DNA from 4 places in the Blastococcus goldschmidtiae genome. Region 1 is predicted to be linked to each of the others. Evidence: riboswitches for the same ligand, from Rfam matches in the RefSeq annotation. Region 1 holds a riboswitch; each other region holds the start of a gene.

The links. A riboswitch is a leader RNA that binds a small molecule or an ion and turns the genes downstream of it on or off. The one in region 1 is predicted to bind cyclic di-AMP.
Region 2: linked by a shared signal. The riboswitch ahead of RM425_RS05705 (hypothetical protein) and the one ahead of RM425_RS12265 (C40 family peptidase) in region 1 are both predicted to bind cyclic di-AMP.
Region 3: linked by a shared signal. The riboswitch ahead of RM425_RS09675 (M23 family metallopeptidase) and the one ahead of RM425_RS12265 (C40 family peptidase) in region 1 are both predicted to bind cyclic di-AMP.
Region 4: linked by a shared signal. The riboswitch ahead of RM425_RS06740 (M23 family metallopeptidase) and the one ahead of RM425_RS12265 (C40 family peptidase) in region 1 are both predicted to bind cyclic di-AMP.

Annotation. Positions count from the first base shown of each region.
Region 1 covers NZ_JAVREI010000007.1:177,806-181,880, reverse strand. The annotation lists gene RM425_RS12275 (sensor histidine kinase) at 1-55, opposite strand, end outside; gene RM425_RS12270 (hypothetical protein) at 92-817, opposite strand; cyclic di-AMP (ydaO/yuaA leader) riboswitch at 1,215-1,373, shown strand; gene RM425_RS12265 (C40 family peptidase) at 1,389-1,940, shown strand; gene RM425_RS21805 (WhiB family transcriptional regulator) at 2,168-2,539, shown strand; gene RM425_RS12255 (HAD domain-containing protein) at 2,584-3,105, shown strand; gene RM425_RS12250 (transglycosylase domain-containing protein) at 3,203-4,075, shown strand, end outside.
Region 2 covers NZ_JAVREI010000002.1:200,435-204,509, reverse strand. The annotation lists gene RM425_RS05710 (hypothetical protein) at 1-230, opposite strand, end outside; gene RM425_RS05705 (hypothetical protein) at 586-1,953, opposite strand; cyclic di-AMP (ydaO/yuaA leader) riboswitch at 2,169-2,332, opposite strand; gene RM425_RS05700 (SGNH/GDSL hydrolase family protein) at 2,578-3,435, opposite strand; gene RM425_RS05695 (phosphoenolpyruvate carboxykinase (GTP)) at 3,711-4,075, shown strand, end outside.
Region 3 covers NZ_JAVREI010000005.1:74,513-78,587, forward strand. The annotation lists gene RM425_RS09655 (cation transporter) at 1-345, shown strand, start outside; gene RM425_RS09660 (methyltransferase family protein) at 342-968, shown strand; gene RM425_RS09665 (PaaI family thioesterase) at 961-1,377, opposite strand; tRNA gene RM425_RS09670 (tRNA-Ile) at 1,400-1,473, opposite strand; cyclic di-AMP (ydaO/yuaA leader) riboswitch at 1,664-1,821, shown strand; gene RM425_RS09675 (M23 family metallopeptidase) at 1,833-3,173, shown strand; gene RM425_RS09680 (TVP38/TMEM64 family protein) at 3,206-3,868, shown strand; gene RM425_RS09685 (maleylpyruvate isomerase N-terminal domain-containing protein) at 3,855-4,075, opposite strand, start outside.
Region 4 covers NZ_JAVREI010000002.1:417,620-421,694, forward strand. The annotation lists gene RM425_RS06730 (DUF3105 domain-containing protein) at 1-341, shown strand, start outside; gene RM425_RS06735 (DUF305 domain-containing protein) at 479-1,144, shown strand; cyclic di-AMP (ydaO/yuaA leader) riboswitch at 1,467-1,624, shown strand; gene RM425_RS06740 (M23 family metallopeptidase) at 1,762-2,919, shown strand; gene RM425_RS06745 (TVP38/TMEM64 family protein) at 3,009-3,737, opposite strand; gene RM425_RS06750 (hypothetical protein) at 3,779-3,928, opposite strand.

The DNA of each region.
Region 1 (4,075 bases):
TGGTGGCGGCCCGGCCCTTCTGCGTCGCGCGCTCCTCGAACACGGGCTCGACCACCTCGCGGGCGACGCTAACCGACCTGATGGCTGCTGGTCAGGGGGTTGCCTCGTCGATGCGACCGGTCCACCACTGGCGATCGGTCCGCTGGGCGATCGTGACGGCCAGGCCGAGGGAGGCAGCGGCGAAGAGCCAGTGCGGATCGACGGGGCCGGTCGGGAAACCGCCGAAGTCGAGGACCAGGAACACCAGCAGGACGACGGGGATCCAGATCGGCACCACGCGGGTGCGGAGGTAGCCGATCGAGGTGAGCAGCACCGAGCCCGCCATGCCGAGCAGGAACGGCACCAGGATCAGCGCGGCGAGGGCGCTGGTCTGCGCGTCCTCGATCAGCGCGACCATCGCCGCGCGGTCGGGCTGGTCGACGGCCGCGTGGTCGATGATCGAGACGGCGTGGATGCCGACGAAGCCGAGCGCGCCGACGAAGCCGAGGACCATGGCGGTGGTGCCCAGCCGCGGCATGTGCGGCCGGACGAGTTGCGCCATGGCGACCAGGCCCAGCAGCAGGAACGGGACGGCGATCGTGCCGACGACCAGCCCGACCGCGGCGAGCGTCGGGCGCTCGGCCCAGGCGTCCAGGCTGCCGGCGACCGATCCGCCCTGGCCGACGACCCTGCCGATCAGGGCCTCGGCGAGGTTGAGCGCGGCGCCGACCGTCAGGCTGACGATGGCGGTGCGCCGTCCGAACGGTGCGGGCCGTGGGGCCGGCGGGTCGTGCGGCGCGGGCCGCGCGGGAGCCGGGGTCACGTGCTCAGCGGTCATGGGGTCCACCTCCGACGCCTGGCGGGTCCCTCCCGCCCGGCGAGGACCACGGTCGAGCGGGAGGTGTCCCGGCGTCGTGGGGCGATGGTCCTGATCTCGCCGGGACCGGTTCGCGGCGGCGGAATCCCGCGAGGGGGCGGGGACGGTGCGTTGCGCCACGCCGCCGCGACGAAGTAAGCGGCCGGTTGCGATCGGTCATGCACGCGTGCCGCCACGCCCGGAGCGCCGTCGGCGTCCCCCGTGGTCGGCTCGCGAGTCGCCCGTCCGGCGCGGGTCCGCGGTCGTCCGGCCGGCGCGTCCGGGGACGCACATCCGTCACTTTGTGACGACCGGATGACCGACCTAGCGTCGTCGCGGTCCGGCCGAGGCCCGTTCGTCACCGCCCCAGGTGACACCCGGCCGGACACCGCCGAACCGGCGCCGGACTCTTCGCGGCGCCGGACCGGGGACCCACCGCAGTCCTGGGGTGAAGCGCGATCCGGCTCCGCCGGTAGCGCCGGGCGATCTCCCCGTCCGAACCCGTCAGCTAACCCGGTAGGCGGTTGATGGAGAACAGGAGAACGCGTCGTCCATGACGACTACTCGCACGTCCACGATCACCCGCCGCTCGTTCCGCGGAGCAGCGCTCGCCCTTCTCACCGGCGCGGGGATCGCGCTCTCTCCGCTCGCCGCCTCGGCGAGCCCCGGCCCCGGCGCCGTCGCCTCCCTGCCGGCCCAGACGTCGGTGTCGGCACTCACCGCGGTACCGACCGCCTACGGGGTCGCGCCGCGCGACCGGGCGCTGGCCGCAGCCCACGTGGCGATGGCCCAGCGGGGCAAGCCGTACCAGTGGGGCGGCACGGGCCCCGGCGGCTTCGACTGCTCCGGACTCGTCTACTCGTCCTTCCGCGCGCTGGGCGTCAACGTGCCGCGCACCTCCCGCGCCCAGTCGACGGCCGGGCACTACGTCAGCCGCGCCGACCTGCGCGCCGGTGACCTGATCTTCTTCTACTCCCCGGTGGGACACGTCGGCATCTACCTCGGGTACGGGGTGATGGTCCACTCCTCGACCTACGGCAAGCCGGTCTCGATCGTGCCGGTCAGCTCGGTGCCGGGCTACAACACCGCGCGTCGGGTCGCCTGATCCGACTCCACCGGCTGGGTCCGCTCCCGTGTGCGGAGCGGACCCAGCCGTCGGCTCGTCGACGCGGCGACACGTCGACGTACCGACAAGTCGACACAATGCGCCAAACGGACGGACCGGTTTCGGGGTGCTTACGCCGGAGCCTCCGAGGTTCGCCGCCGTTAGCGTTACGGAGAGAGATCGGCCCGTACTGGTCCGTCACCACCCCACTTCCCCTGGAGTGCTCCGTGTCTTCGTTCCGCCCCTTCCTGTCGCTGGTTCCCGATTCCTCCCCGGCCGCTGACGAGTCGGCCTGGCCGCAGCCGTGGTCCGAGCCCGCTGCGGACTCCTGGTCGCAGCCCTGGGCCGCGGCGCCGGCCGGCGGCGACGAGTCGTGGCGGCTGTCGGCGCTGTGCGGCGAGACCGACCCGGAGGCCTTCTTCCCGGAGAAGGGCGGCTCCACCCGCGACGCCAAGCGCGTCTGCACCGGATGCGAGGTCCGGGCCGAGTGCCTGGAGTTCGCGCTGACCAACGACGAGCGCTTCGGCATCTGGGGTGGCCTGTCCGAGCGCGAGCGCCGGCGGCTGCGCCTGCAGCGCCGGGACGCCATCACCGCCTGACGCGTGGTCGCGACCACCCGGCACATCCCGGGTAGGACGACGGGGTGACCTCTCCCCCGCCCGTCCTGCTGCTCGACGTCGACGGCGTGCTCAACGCCGTGCGCCCGGACCTCCCCGAGGGCTGGCAGCGCGGGCGCTTCAACGGCTACGTGCTGTCGTGGGACCCGGCCGTCGTCGCCCGGCTGCGGGCGCTGCACGAGTCCGGCCGGGTCGAACTGCAGTGGCTGACCACCTGGACCGAGCTGGCCGACCGGCTGCTGGCCGAGCCGCTCGGGCTGCCCCGCGGACTGCGCACGCACAGCCGCGACCTCCTGCCCACCGGGTTCGGTGGCGCGCTCGGCGGCATCGCCGGGTGGTGGAAGCTGGCGGCGGCGCAGGCGCTCGCCGAGGCCGAACCCGGCCGGCGCATCGTCTGGGTCGACGACGACCTCGCCGACCAGGCCGAGGACACCCGCGACTGGCTGGCCGCGAACGGCCAGGTGCTGGTCGTGGCACCGCACTACACGCGCGGACTCACCCACGCCGAACTCGACCGGATCGAGGCCTGGCTGGGCACCGCGGGCTGACCCGTCCCGGAGCACCGCGCGATCTCGCGCGGAGAGCCCGGCTCACAGGTCGCCGACCTACCCTCGCGACCGACACCGACCAGAGGAGCAGCACCTCATGGGCTCCTACGAGCCGGATCCCCCACCGACCCGCCGGTTCCGCCGCGGCCCGGCCGGCCCGGGACCGTCCGGGTACGCGCCGCCGCCCGAGGACGACCGGTACGACGGATATGTGCCGTCCGAGCACGACAGATACGACGAGTACGGCCGGCCCGTGCGTCGACCGCGGTTCGACCGCCCCCCGCCGTCGGGGAACGACTGGTACGGCGCTCCCCCGGCGGGCGACCGGTACGGCGCCCCGCCAGCCGCCGCCCGGTACGGCACCCCGCCCGCGCGGCCCTTCCCGCCCGTCCGCCCCTTCCCGCCCGACCGACCCTTCCCGCCCGAGGGGACCGCGCCGGAAGCCGGTCGCCGCGGCCGGCCGGCCCGCACCGGGCGCCCGCGCCGTCGGATCCTGCGCCGGGTGGCGCGCCTGCTGGTGGTGCTCGCCGTCGTCCAGGCGTTGGTCGTCCTCTCCCTGCGCTGGGTGGACCCGCCGACGACTGCCTTCATGTCGGCCAACCCCGACGGCGCCATCCAGCAGTCGGTGCCGGTCGAGCACGTCTCCCGCACGTTCCTGGCCGCGGTCATCGCGCACGAGGACGCAGCGTTGCCCACCCGCTCCGGCGCCTTCGAGTGGTCCGACCTCTGGGACCGGGCGCAGGCGCACCTCGCCGGCGAGGACGACCCGTCGGGGTCCACCATCCCGCAGCAGGTGACCAAGAACCTCTTCCTCAACCAGGAGCTGAGCGCGTTCCGGAAGGGCGTCGAGGCGCTGATGTCGGTGGAGGTGGCGGCGCTGATCGACGACCGCCGGATGCTGGAGCTCTACGTCAACTACGCGCAGTTCGGCCCGACGCTCTACGGCGTCTGCGCGGCCTCCTGGTACTAC
Region 2 (4,075 bases), on a different contig from region 1:
GGCGTGGCCTCGAGGCCAAGCTGACGGGCCACGCTGACCGATTCCGTGCTCACGGCCTCCGCCTGGGCGGCGGGGCCGGCGCCGATGACCAGGTTCACCACGAGAGCACCGGCGGCGGCCACTCCCAGGTAGATGCCCGGACGGCGGACGGCTGCCGGAGGACGGCGGTGAGAGCTCGACCGGCGGTGGGAGCGCGCCGGTCGGTGCGAGACGGTGGTGCGGGGGTGCATGTGCGCGGGTGCTCCGGAGGTGCGTGCGGCGGCGTCCGACCAGGGACGACGAGGTGCTGCGACGGGTGTGCGGTCGGCGGGATCGGCGGCTCCGCGGCGAGCCGGACGCGGCGGGGGGCGAGCGCAGGGCCGCGGCTCGCCCCCGCCCCGCGAGGGACGACGGCGATCCGGCGGCGTCCGTCGATCTCCCCTGGTGGGACGTGGTGACCGTCGGACACTGCCACGGTACCCACCGTTACGGATCCGTGACAATCGCCGGCGGCGTGTCCGTGCGGGACACGCCTGTCCGCGCCTGCGTCCGGGCGCGGACCACCACCGCCGGCCGTCGCACATCGCGACGGCCGGCGGGACGGCGTCAGCGGTAGTTCACGTGGACGTGGTCGAAGTGGTTGGCCGTCACGCTGCCCCGGTTCGCCATCTGCTTCCAGGCGCCACCGGGTGAGCTGAGGTAGCGCTGCTCCCAGATGATGTAGGCCACGCCGAGCTCGTTCCAGTTGGCGATGTGGTAGGCGGTGATGGCGTCCCCGAGCGCGCGGTTCGACATGACCATGTAGTCCAGCGCGAGCCCGGAGGGGTGCCCCCCGGGATCGGCCGCGCTGGGGCGCGTGCCACCGAGCCTGATGGAACCGGCGCCGGGCACGTTGCTGACCACCGCGTTCGCTGCCGCCTGCACCTGCGGCCGGACCGCTCCGGCGTTGTTGGTGATCCGCGCGACTCCGCGTGCGGCAACCGGGGCGGCTGCGGGGACGACCGACGGTGCCGGCACAGCGGCCGCGAGCGGGGCGGGCGCCCGGGGCGCGGGCGGTGCGGGCGGGGCGGGCGCCCGAGGCGTGGGCGGTGCGGGCGGGGCGGGCGCCCGAGGCGTGGGCATGGCGGACGCCCGCGGAGCAGGCGCCGCGACCGTCACCGGAGCAGGAGCGGGCGGGGCAGCGGCAGGTGCGACCGGCCGCGCGGCGGCGGCCTCCTCGGCAGCTGCGAAGGCCGCAGCCGCCTTCATCCCGGCCTCCGCCTCCGCAGCGGCCATCGCCGCGGCCGCCTTCATCCCGGCCTCCGCCTCCGCAGCGGCCATCGCGGCGGCCGCCTTCATCTCGGCCTCCGCCTCCTCGGCAGCGGCCATCGCCGCGGCCGCCTTCATCCCGGCCTCCGCCTCCTCGGCAGCGGCCATCGCCGCGGCCGCCTCCATCCCGGCCTCCGCCTCCGCAGCGGCCATCGCCGCGGCCGCCTTCATCCCGGCCTCCGCCTCCTCGGCAGCGGCCATCGCCGCGGCCGCCTTCATCCCGGCCGCCTCCTCGGCGGCGCGCCGGGCGGCGGCGTCGGCCTCGGCACGCTGCTGGTCCAGCGCGGCCTGGTCGGCGGCGGCCTGCGCGAGGCCGGCGACGGCCGCCGCCTCCTCGCGGCTGCTGCGGCTGGCCGCCAGCTCCTGGAGCGGCTCGAGCCGGTCCGCCACGTCGTCCGGCGCGGTGGTGGTGCCGATCCCGAGCTGCCCGGCGACGCTTCCCGACCCGGAGGGGGCGGGGGCCGAGGGCGCCGGCCCGGCGCTCGCGGCACCGGCGCCGACCGCGTCGGCGCGCGGGGCGACCTCGCTGCCGATGAGGGCGGTGGCCAGGACGAGGCTCGCGGCGGCGGACGCCAGGTAGGTGCCGGTGCGCACGCCGACCGCTGGGCGGCGGCGCGGGGAGGAGTGCCGGCGGCGGGCGCCGGAGATCGTGGTGCGGACGTTCATGGGTGCGGGTGCTCCGAGACGTGGGGCAGCGACACCCCGGCACGGGGTGAGGAGCTGCACGAGTGGGATCGGCGGGACTGCGCTCCGGGCACGCCCGCCTGCAGGCGGGCATGCGGGGAGCAGGGGCGCGGCTCAGCTGTGCGGGTGGACCCGCCGTCGGTAGTGGGTGCGGGCAGGTCCAGCGGCGGTGCAGGGGCGCGCCATCCGGCGGCTCTCCGTTCTTCCGATACCGCTTACCGGGTTAGCTGACGGGTTCGGGCTCAGAAGTGCCCTACGCGCGACGGATGCGTCTCCGGTGCGCGATTCACCCCAGTGCTGCGGTGGGTCCCCGGCTCGCCGGCGTCCTGCGTGGACGACGGCGACTCAGCGGCGTCCGCCGGACTCCCCGGGGAGGGGACGTGGCGACCGGCGGACGGCATGACGGTAGGCACCGTTATGCATCCGTGACAAACGACCAGGTAGTCGTGCCGATTCATGCGCCGGGCACCCGCCGGGGACCGTGTCCACCCGACCGGCAGGGCCGGAACCGGTCTCCCCCCCGCCGCCCGGGGAGCCTGCAGCGCGACGGGCTCCGGCGGCCAGATCCGGGGCCGGGGTGCAGCGGCCGGCTCGAGGAACCGGGGGTCAGAGGCGCCGCAGGGCCTTCATCGCCTGGGCCGCCATCCGGGCCTCGCCCAGGGCGTTGGGGTGTACGACGACCGGGTTGGTGCCTCCGACGACCGGCTCCACCCAGCGGACACCGATCGGCTGGCAGGCGTCGTGTCCCTCCGACACCCGGGTCATGTCCACGTAGGTCACGCCCGTGGCCTTCGCCGCCCGGCGGATGGCGTCGTTGAGAGTCGCCTGCACGCCCCGCAGGTAGGGGACGTCGCCTTCCGCGACGGGCATCTGCGGGAAGCACCCGCCGGTGGCCGGCAGGATCGACGGGTAGCCGAGGATCGCGACCTCGGCGCGCGGGGCCTTGGCGCGCACCGCCCGGAGCGCCTGGACCAGCGACGGGTACGTGGTGGTGCGGATGGTGTCCTCGAAGGACGAGCCGTACCGGTCACGGCACGGGCTCCCCCGGCCGAGCGTGGAGAGCCCCGCTGCGCCGCACTGGGTGATCGAGTCGATGAACACGCCGCTGTCGTTGCCGCCGATGGTCATCGTGATCACCTGCGTGTCGCTGCTGACCGCGTCCAGCTGCGGCGCCACACCCGGGTACTGAGCGGCGAGGTAGTCGCCGGTGTCGGCTCCCCCGCACGTGACGTCGGTGAGCCGGGCGCCGGTGGCCGCGGCGATGACGTGCGGGTAGTTGGCCGTCGAGCGCAGGCACTGCGGTGGGGCTGTGAGGTCGGGCGGCAGGACACCGGACGCCGCGCTGTAGGAGTCGCCCAGCGCGACGTAGCGGACCGGGCCGCTCCCGCCGTGCGCCTGCGCCGGTGGGGCGACCAGCACGAGCGTGACGAACAGGGCCGACAGGACGGCGGCGAGACGGCGCACGGGGCAGCTCCGGAGGGGGCGTGGACAGGCCGCACGGGACAACGACGGCCCGATCCCCGGGTTACGCGCGTCACACCTGCGAGCGTGGACGTACCTCTTCCGGATGCCCGTGGGCGGTCCGGAGGCCTCCCGGCGTACATCAGCGGTAACACGCCTGACACCATCACCGAACGATTTCCCGATCAGGGGTCCACACCACTCCCTCGCAGAGTGGCGCGGTGGCTGGATCGTGCCCGGGACGAGAAGGTGGGTCGTAGCGGATGGAGAGGATCCTCGTGACTGCCATAGACGCGGTACTGGACGAAGCTGGACTGACGAACGAAGCCGTCCGGTCCTACGTGAAGCACTGGGCACAGCACACCGGCGCCGAGCGGGTGGAGGTCATCAACGCCTCCGACGACGCGCGGCTGATCCGCGAGTCGCTCGACGCGGGCGAGTTGCTGCCCGCCGGGGAGGGCCGCTACTACTCCCGCAGCCACCCGAAGGACACGGCGCGCTCCGAGGAGCGCACCGTCGTCGCGACGAACGACCCCGAGGACAAGGGCGAGTACAACAACTGGCGCCCGGCCTCGGAGATGCGGCCGATGCTCGAGGAGCGGATGGCCGGCAAGTCCGCGGGCAAGACGATGTACGTCGTCCC
Region 3 (4,075 bases), on a different contig from region 1:
TGGGCGCAGCGCCGCACAGGCCGGGCCCTCGGGTCGCGCGCCGTCGTCGCCGACTCGACCCAGACGCTGCTGTGCACCTACCTGTCCGCGGTGCTGCTCCTCGGCCTGCTCCTCAACGCGACCCTCGGCTGGGGATGGGCCGACCCGGTCGCCGGGCTGGTCATCGCCGCCGTCGCCGTCCGCGAAGGACGCGAGGCGTGGCGGGGCGAGGGCTGCGGCTGCGGCCCGGCCCTCCCCGGCGCGGCCGGAGAGGGCTGCTCCTGCGACGACGGCTGCACCGACGCCTGCTGCGTGCCGTCGGCGGCGGAGCCGCTCCAGGTCTCGATGCGCGAGCCGGGCCGATGACCGTCGCCGCGCTGGTCCTGTACGTGATGGCGCTGGTCGTCCTCTTCGGCGTCCGGTCCTGGGTGCAACAGCGACGCACCGGCTCGGCCGGGTTCCACGGCATCTCCGGCACCCCGGCGGATGCGGGCTGGTGGGGCGGGGCGCTGTTCGTCGCCGCGATCGTCCTCGGCCTCGGCGGTCCGCTGCTCGCGATCGCCGGTGTGGTGCCGACGGACCCGCCGCTCGCCCTCCAGGGAGCCGGACTCGCGGTGGCGTTCGCCGGATTCGCCGCCACCCTGGCCGCGCAGACCGGCATGGGCACGTCCTGGCGGATCGGCGTCGATACCGGCGAGCGCACCGAGCTGGTGACGGCGGGCGTCTTCGCGCACGTTCGCAATCCGGTCTTCACCGCGATGGGAGTCGCCCAGCTCGGGATCGTGCTGACGGTGCCGACGTGGGTCGGGGTCCTCGCGCTGGCGGCACTCGTCGTCGCCGTCCAGCTGCAGGTCCGCGCCGTGGAGGAGCCCTACCTCCGGGCCGTGCACGGCGCGGCGTACGACGCCTACGCGGCGACGGCCGGCAGGTTCGTCCCGGGCCTGGGGCGTCTGCCGGAGGCCGCCGGGCGGCCGGTCGGGATCAGCTGACGGGAACGACCGTCTTGGTGACCTGGCCCGCGGCCACCAGCTGCCCGTCGACCCAGGCCTCCGTGCGCAGGAAGGCGACCGCACGGCCGCGGCGCAGCACCGAGGCGGTGACGTCCACGCGGGCACCTGCCGGAACCGGTCGCAGCAGCGACGCCGTGAGGTCGTGGGTCACCGCGTGCTCGCCGTCGGTCAGGTGGGGCAGCAGCGCCAGGAAGGCGGCCACGTCCAGGACCGTGTAGACGACGCCGCCGTGCAGCATCGCCGCCGGGTTCAGCGCGGGGGAGTCGACGGCGAACCAGATCCCCGCGGCCGGGTCGTCCCGCCGGCGCAGGTCGATGCCGAGGAAGCGGTGCAGCGGGATGTCCAGCACGGCCTGCGCGCGGCCGGCGAGCGCGTCGTCCGACGGCACGGGTGGCTTCCTCTCCTCGCGGTGGGGCGGGTGGGGCTCGAACCCACGACCCAGGGATTATGAGTCCCATGCTCTGACCGGCTGAGCTACCGCCCCGGCGGCCACAGCCTGCCAGAGAGGCATGCCTCACACCCGTGGAACCCGCTGCCCAGCCGTCCCGCTGGTCGCGTCGGCGAGTTCGCCCCGATGTTGCCAAAGTTCCCGTTATCCGGCTGTGACATTCCCAGGTTTGGCTTGTACCGTCCCCTGCGGTCCACCGAGCACAGCCGTCGAACCCGAGGGCCTCGGCCGGACCCCGCCGAACCCGCCGGCCTGATGGCCGGGGGGACCGGGGACCCATCGCAGTTCTGGGGTGAATCCTGCCCGTGCACCTCGCGCGGACAGGTAGGGCACCTAACGGCCCGAACCCGTCAGCTAACTCGGTAGGCGGTCGTGAGGAATGGAGAACCGTCGCCTTGGCGACCCTGCACCACCGCAGCACTACCCCCTCGCCCCGTCGCCGACGCCTCCGGACGTCCCTCACCACCACCGCACTGCTCGCCGCCGCGCTGATCGGCGCGCCGGCGGCGACCGCCGCTCCCGCCGACGACGCCCGGGTCGACGCCGCCCAGTCGGAGCACGACGCCGTCGCGGCGGAGGTCGCCGCGATCGGCGCCCGGGTCGCCGAGGCCGAGCAGAAGCTCCAGCGGATGACCCTCGAGGCCGAGGCCGCCAGTGGCGAGGCGCTCGCCGCCCAGGCAGCCCTCGACGCCGCTTCGCTGCAGGCCTGGTACGCGGCCGCGGCGCTCCAGGATGCGGAGCGGGCCGTCGAGCAGGCCGAGGACGAGGTCGCCGAGATCGGCCGCTCCGCCTACATGGGTGGGGGCCAGGAGACCTTCGGGGACATGCACCTGCTCCTCGACGCCGAGGGCCCTGGAGAGCTGCTCCAGCAGGCCGCCACGCTCGACGTCCTCGGCGCCGAACGTGCGAAGACGATGCGCGCGATGGAGGTCGTCGAGGTCCAGCAGGCCCGCGCGGAGCGGGCGGCCCAGGAATCCGTCGTCGAGCGCGACCGCGCGGCCGGCGCCGCCGCGGAGGCCCACGCCGCCGCCGAGGCGCAGATGGCGGGCGCCCAGGTCGAGTTCGACGCCGTCGCCGCCGACAAGGCGGCCCTCGACCAGCAGCTGCGCGCGGCCGAGATCCGGCTGCTCGAGATGGAGGGCGCCCGCGACGCCGCGGAGGCGTGGGAGGCACAGCAGCGGGCCCAGGCCGAGGCCGCCGCCCGGGCCGCGGCCGTCACCGTCACCAGGACGCCGACCCCGACCCCGACCCCGACCCCGACCCCGACCCCGACCCCGACCCCGAGTGCACAGGGCGCTCCCACGCGGAGCCTCGCCTCGGCCGGCGGCGGCGCCGGTGGTGGTGCGGGCCTGACCAACGGCCGGGTCACCTCCTGCTACGGCTCGCGCTGGGGCACCCTGCACGCCGGCGTCGACATCGCCGCCCCGATCGGCACGCCGGTGCACGCCCCCGACGGAGGCGTGGTGCTCCAGGCCGGCCCGGCCAGCGGATTCGGCCTGGCGGTCGCGGTGCAGCACGGCGACGGCGTGATCACGGTGTACGGCCACGTCAACAAGTTCTTCGTCAGCCCCGGACAGGTCGTCTCGGCGGGCCAGCAGATCGCCGAGGTCGGCAACCGCGGTCAGTCCACCGGGCCCCACCTGCACTTCGAGGTGCACACCGGTGGCCTCTACGTGGATCGCACCAACCCGGTGCCATGGCTGGCCCGGCACGGAATCTCCCTCGGCGGCTGCTGAGCCGAGGGGCGCCCGTGCCCGATCATGGAGCGGTGCGAGCGCGGGAGAGGGCTGACACCACCTGGCTGCGCGCATCCCTGCTGGCGCTGCTGCTGGGGGCGGGCCTGGTGCTCGCCCTCACCGTGGAGCTCCCCGACGTCGACGTCGTCCGGCGCTGGCTGGACGGCGTCGGTGCGGCGGGGTGGGCCGCGCTGGTCGCGGGCGTCGGCGTGGTCCTCATGGCGCCGGTGCCGCGCACGGCCGTCTCGGTGCTGCTCGGCCTGGTCGCCGGGTTCGGGCCCGGGCTGCTCGTGGCCCTGGCCGGGGCGATGCTGGGCGCCGTCGGCAGCTTCGGGCTCGCCCGCTGGCTGGGCCGGGCGGCGGTCACCCGGCTGGCCGGACCGCGGCTGGCCCGGTTGGACCGCCTGCTGGTCGACCGCGGCTTCGTCGCGCTGCTGATCGGCCGGCTGGTTCCCGTGGTGCCCTTCGTCGTCCTCAGCTACGGCGCCGGGCTGACCGCGATGCGGCTGCTGCCCTACCTCACGGCGACCGCCCTGGGGATCCTGCCGAGCACCGTGGTGCAGGTGGGGGTCGGCGCCTCGGCTCCCGCGCTGGTGTCCAGCGCCACGGCGGCGACGGCGCTCCCGGTGATCGCGCTCGCGGTGGTGGGCACGCTCTGGTTCCGACGACGGCGCGCGGGCGTCAGCCCCTCCTGAGCAGCCGGCCGAGCACACCGCCCGCGCCGCCCACGGTGCGTGCCGCGAGCTGCAGGATCGGACCGCCCGGGATGCCCGGCACCTTCTGCACGATCGGTGCCAGCACCAGCAGGCCACCGACGTCGTGCACCTTGAGCTGCCGGCGCGCGACGGCCGGCACCGGGTTGGTGCGCCCCGCCGCCGCGTCGAGCAGCAGCTCGGCCGACG
Region 4 (4,075 bases), on a different contig from region 1:
TGCACAGCCTCGAGCACGGCGCTGTGTGGATCACCTACGACCCGGAGGCGGTCTCCGAGGACGACATCGCCCTGCTCGCCGAGGTCGCTGACGAGTCCGGCCGGATGCTGTCGCCCTACGTCGGCCTGGATTCGCCGATCAGTGTCCAGTCCTGGAACCACCAGCTGAAGGTCGACTCTGCCGCTGATCCTCGCATCAAGCAGTACGCCGATTTCATGACCTTCAACGCCGAACTCTTCCCCGAGCCGGGTGCCACCTGTCAGAGCCCACAGTTCCTGGCCGACCCGCTCGTGGAGGATGGCGCCGCCCTCGACCCCGATTCCGGGACGTCGGCGCCGTGATCAGCTCGGCGCCCCGCGCACGCACCGCCAGGTGGATTCCACCGGCGCGTCGGCGGGAGCGATCGACAGGTCATCCAGTTCCGGACGAGTGCCGTGCCGGGCGAGCGAGTCGACGATCAGACCGGTGGGGAGGAGCGGTGACGGAAGAGACGACCGCTCGGTCGGGGTATCGCCCGCTGCGGGCCCTTCTGGGCGTGGTCGTCGCAGTCGGGCTGCTGCTGCTCGGCGGCGGAGCGGCCGTGGCGCTCGGTCTGGGTCGGGACGAGGCGCCCGGCGCGGATTCCGTGGACGCCGGCTTCTCGCGAGACATGTCCCGCCATCATCTGCAGGCAGTGGAGATAGCCAACCTGGCGTTCGAACGCACCGAGAATCCAGAGATCCGCCAGATGGCGTTCGACATCTCGGCCACGCAGACCAATCAGGCCGGTCGCATGCAGGGCTGGTTGTGGCTCTGGGGAGTCCCACCCGCTGGTGGCGAGACGATGGCCTGGATGGCGACCGACGAGCACGCCGGCCACGACGCGGCCATGGGGGCCGACGGCCTGATGCCGGGCATGGCCACCGAAGTGGAGTTGGCGGAGCTGCGCGACTCGTCGGGCACGGCATTCGACAGGCGCTTCCTGCAGCTGCTGATTCGTCACCACCAGGGTGGTCTGGAGATGGCGGAGGCGGCTGCGGATCGTGCCGAGGAGCAGGCGGTGCGCAGTCTCGCGGGCACGATCGCCGAGACGCAGACTGCCGAGACCTCGACGATGACGAAGATGCTGAGTGCCCGCGAAGGCGAGCCCTTGCCCGAACCCTGAGGCGGGGTCAGGCCCTGCACTCCCTGAGTGGTGTCGGCGCCGAGACCTTCCTCAGTCGATCGTGGCCGATCACGAGCCCGCCGAAGGTGGGTCCTTCCGGCTGCAGTACTTCCTCTGTCCTCGGCCTTGCGGCAGGCGTCCTGCTCGGCCCTCCTGTTCGCCGAACCTTGCGCTGACTGCAGGTCGCCCCGCTCTGTCGTGGGACGACGGTGACTTTGCTGGTCACACCGGCCGCCGTTACCTGACCGTGACAAACTATTCGGTGTCGTAGTACCGTCTCGCCCGGTCCGGTTGAGCCCGCGTCCCTCGACCGAGGGGCCTCGGCCGGATCCCGCCGAACTGTCATCGATGACCACCATCAGGACAGACCGGGGACCCACAGTTCCCTCGGGGTGAATCCTGCGCACTGCCCGGTGCCAGGTAGGGCGCCTTCCCGCCCGAACCCGTCAGCTAACTCGGTAGGCGGCGCGAAGGAAATGGAGCTCGTCGCGTTGGCGACCCTGCGTGCACGACCTGTCCGCGACGACCTCTCACCCGGTGAGCGATCTGAACCCTTCCGCCGGCGCCGGCGACGTCTCCTCGGCAGCACGATCGCGGGCTCTGCGCTGGCTGCCCTGATGAGTATCGCCATCAGCTTTTCGATGACTCCAGCCGTTGCGGCGCCGGGTGACGAGGCTGCGGTCGCACGGTCCGACCGTGATTCAGCGGCGGCTGAGGTGCGACGTCTCGAACAGCTGGTCGCCGAGGCGGAGGATGAGCTCTCGCGCTTCACCGTCGAGGCCGAGGCGGCCGCGGACGCCTCTCGGCGGGCACAGGAGGAGCTCGCCGCCGCGCAGGCCGCGGCATCGGCTGCGGAGGTGGACCTCCAGACCGCTACGGCGGCGGTGGAGCAGGCGCGGGCCGGAGTCGCCCGTCTGGGCCGGGAGAGCTACATGGGAAGCGATTCCCTGGAGACCGCGGCGGCCTTGCTGGACTCGGACGGCCCGGCGGAGTTCCTGCAGCGAGCCTCCACACTGGAAATGCTGACCGACGATCGCGCGGCCGAGCTCACCGAGTTCCGTGCGCTGGAGCGGGAGAAGGCCGAGGCCGGACGTGTTGCGCAGATGGCCCTTTCAGAGCGCGACCAGGCGGCGGCCGGCGCGGCTGAGCTCGAGGCCGCTGCGCAGGCGCGACTGGTCGAAGCCAAGGATGCCTACGACAGCGTCACCTCTGAGCGAACTGCCCTGCAGGGCCGGCTGCAGCAGGCCGAGATCGCGCTGCTCGAGCTCGAGGGCGCCGCGGACGGGCGGGCCGCGTGGGCGGATCGGATCAACACGGAGAACGCGCAGAGAGACGCACAGGCTGCCGCCACAGCGGCGGCGGCTGCCAGCGGTCGCGCAGTGGCTCCCACCACTGGTCGCGTGACCTCCTGCTACGGCTCTCGCTGGGGAACCATGCACTACGGCGTCGACATTGCCGCGCGCATCGGCACGCCGATCTATGCGCCCGAGGCCGGGCGGGTCCTCCAAGCCGGTCCGGCCAGCGGCTTCGGGCTGGCCGTATACGTCCAGCATCCCGACGGCTCGATCACTGTCTACGGGCACATCAACGACTACTTCGTCCAGGCCGGTCAACAGGTATCGGTCGGCCAGCAGATCGCCGAGGTCGGCAACACCGGCCAGTCGACTGGCCCGCACCTGCACTTCGAGGTGCGCACCGGCGGGCTCAACGCTGACCGAGGCAACCCGATCCCCTGGTTGGCGGCGCGCGGCGTCTCTCTCGGCGGAGGATGTTGAGCGATCGGCGCGTGTGCAGGTGGGCGCACCAGGGGCCGAGCGGGGGGCTCATGGATGCAACGCGTCCGTGGGCCCCCGATTTCGTGCGATCAGATCTCTCGCCGGTCTGCTGTCAGCAGCCCGTGCTCCTCTTGAACGCCGGACGTGCGTCGCTGAGTCAGCCGTGGCGGAGCAATGGTCGAGCCCGGGACGGTGCTCGGCTGGTTACCCCGTCGCCGCTTCCGTCGCCAGACGTCGCCCGCCAGAACCGCGACTGACAGGACGGCGCTGACGGTCAGGATCGGCGGGACCAGATGCGTCCACGAGTCGATGCTCGCCACGGAGGCGCCGACGCCGACGTACAGCACCGACCACGGCACGAGCCCGACTGCGGTCCCCAACAGGTAGGGGACGAGCCGGACGCCGCTCAAGCCGGCCGCGTAGCTGACGAAGACGAACGGGGCCACTGGCATGGCTCGCGCAACGAGTACCGAGACGAAGCCTCGTTGGCTCATCACCCGGTCCAGCCGAGCCAGACGCGCGCCGGCCAAGCGCACCACAGCGTCACGGCCCAGCCACCGGCTCAGGACGAAACCGGCCAGACCACCGAGCATTCCGCCGCCCATGGCCACCGCCAGCCCCGCAGGGAAGCCAGCAACGGCACCGACCAGGACGGACAGCGCCGTCCGGGAGATGGGGGTCAACAATGCGACGGCGACCCCGAGGACCACCATGGCCCACCTCACCCAGCCGCCCTCAGCCAGCCAGGCGCGCATACCCTCGACGTTCGGCAGCTGGACCGATACGGCAACCGCTGTGCCGATGAGCAGGACCGCCACCGCGGCAAGGACACGCACCGAAACCCGCCGGGGGAGTGGGGTCACCCCGTCACCCGGACAGGTAGCTGCCCCGGCATCCGGCTGGAGCGGCGCGCCTTCCCGAGGTGTCGCCTGCGGACCAGTCGCATGAGCAGAGCGACCAGCAGGACCAGCGCCATGGCCGCGAGCATCGGTACATCCCCCGTGTACACGGGGTGAAGATTATTACGTCTGGTAGTAGCCGACCGTGGGAGTGCGTCGTCACGGTCGCGCGCAACTGTGGTGAGCTCGGAACCCGATAGTGCTCCCAGTACTGTACCGACCTGAACTCCATGAAGGGGCGCCGCTGGACGACGCTG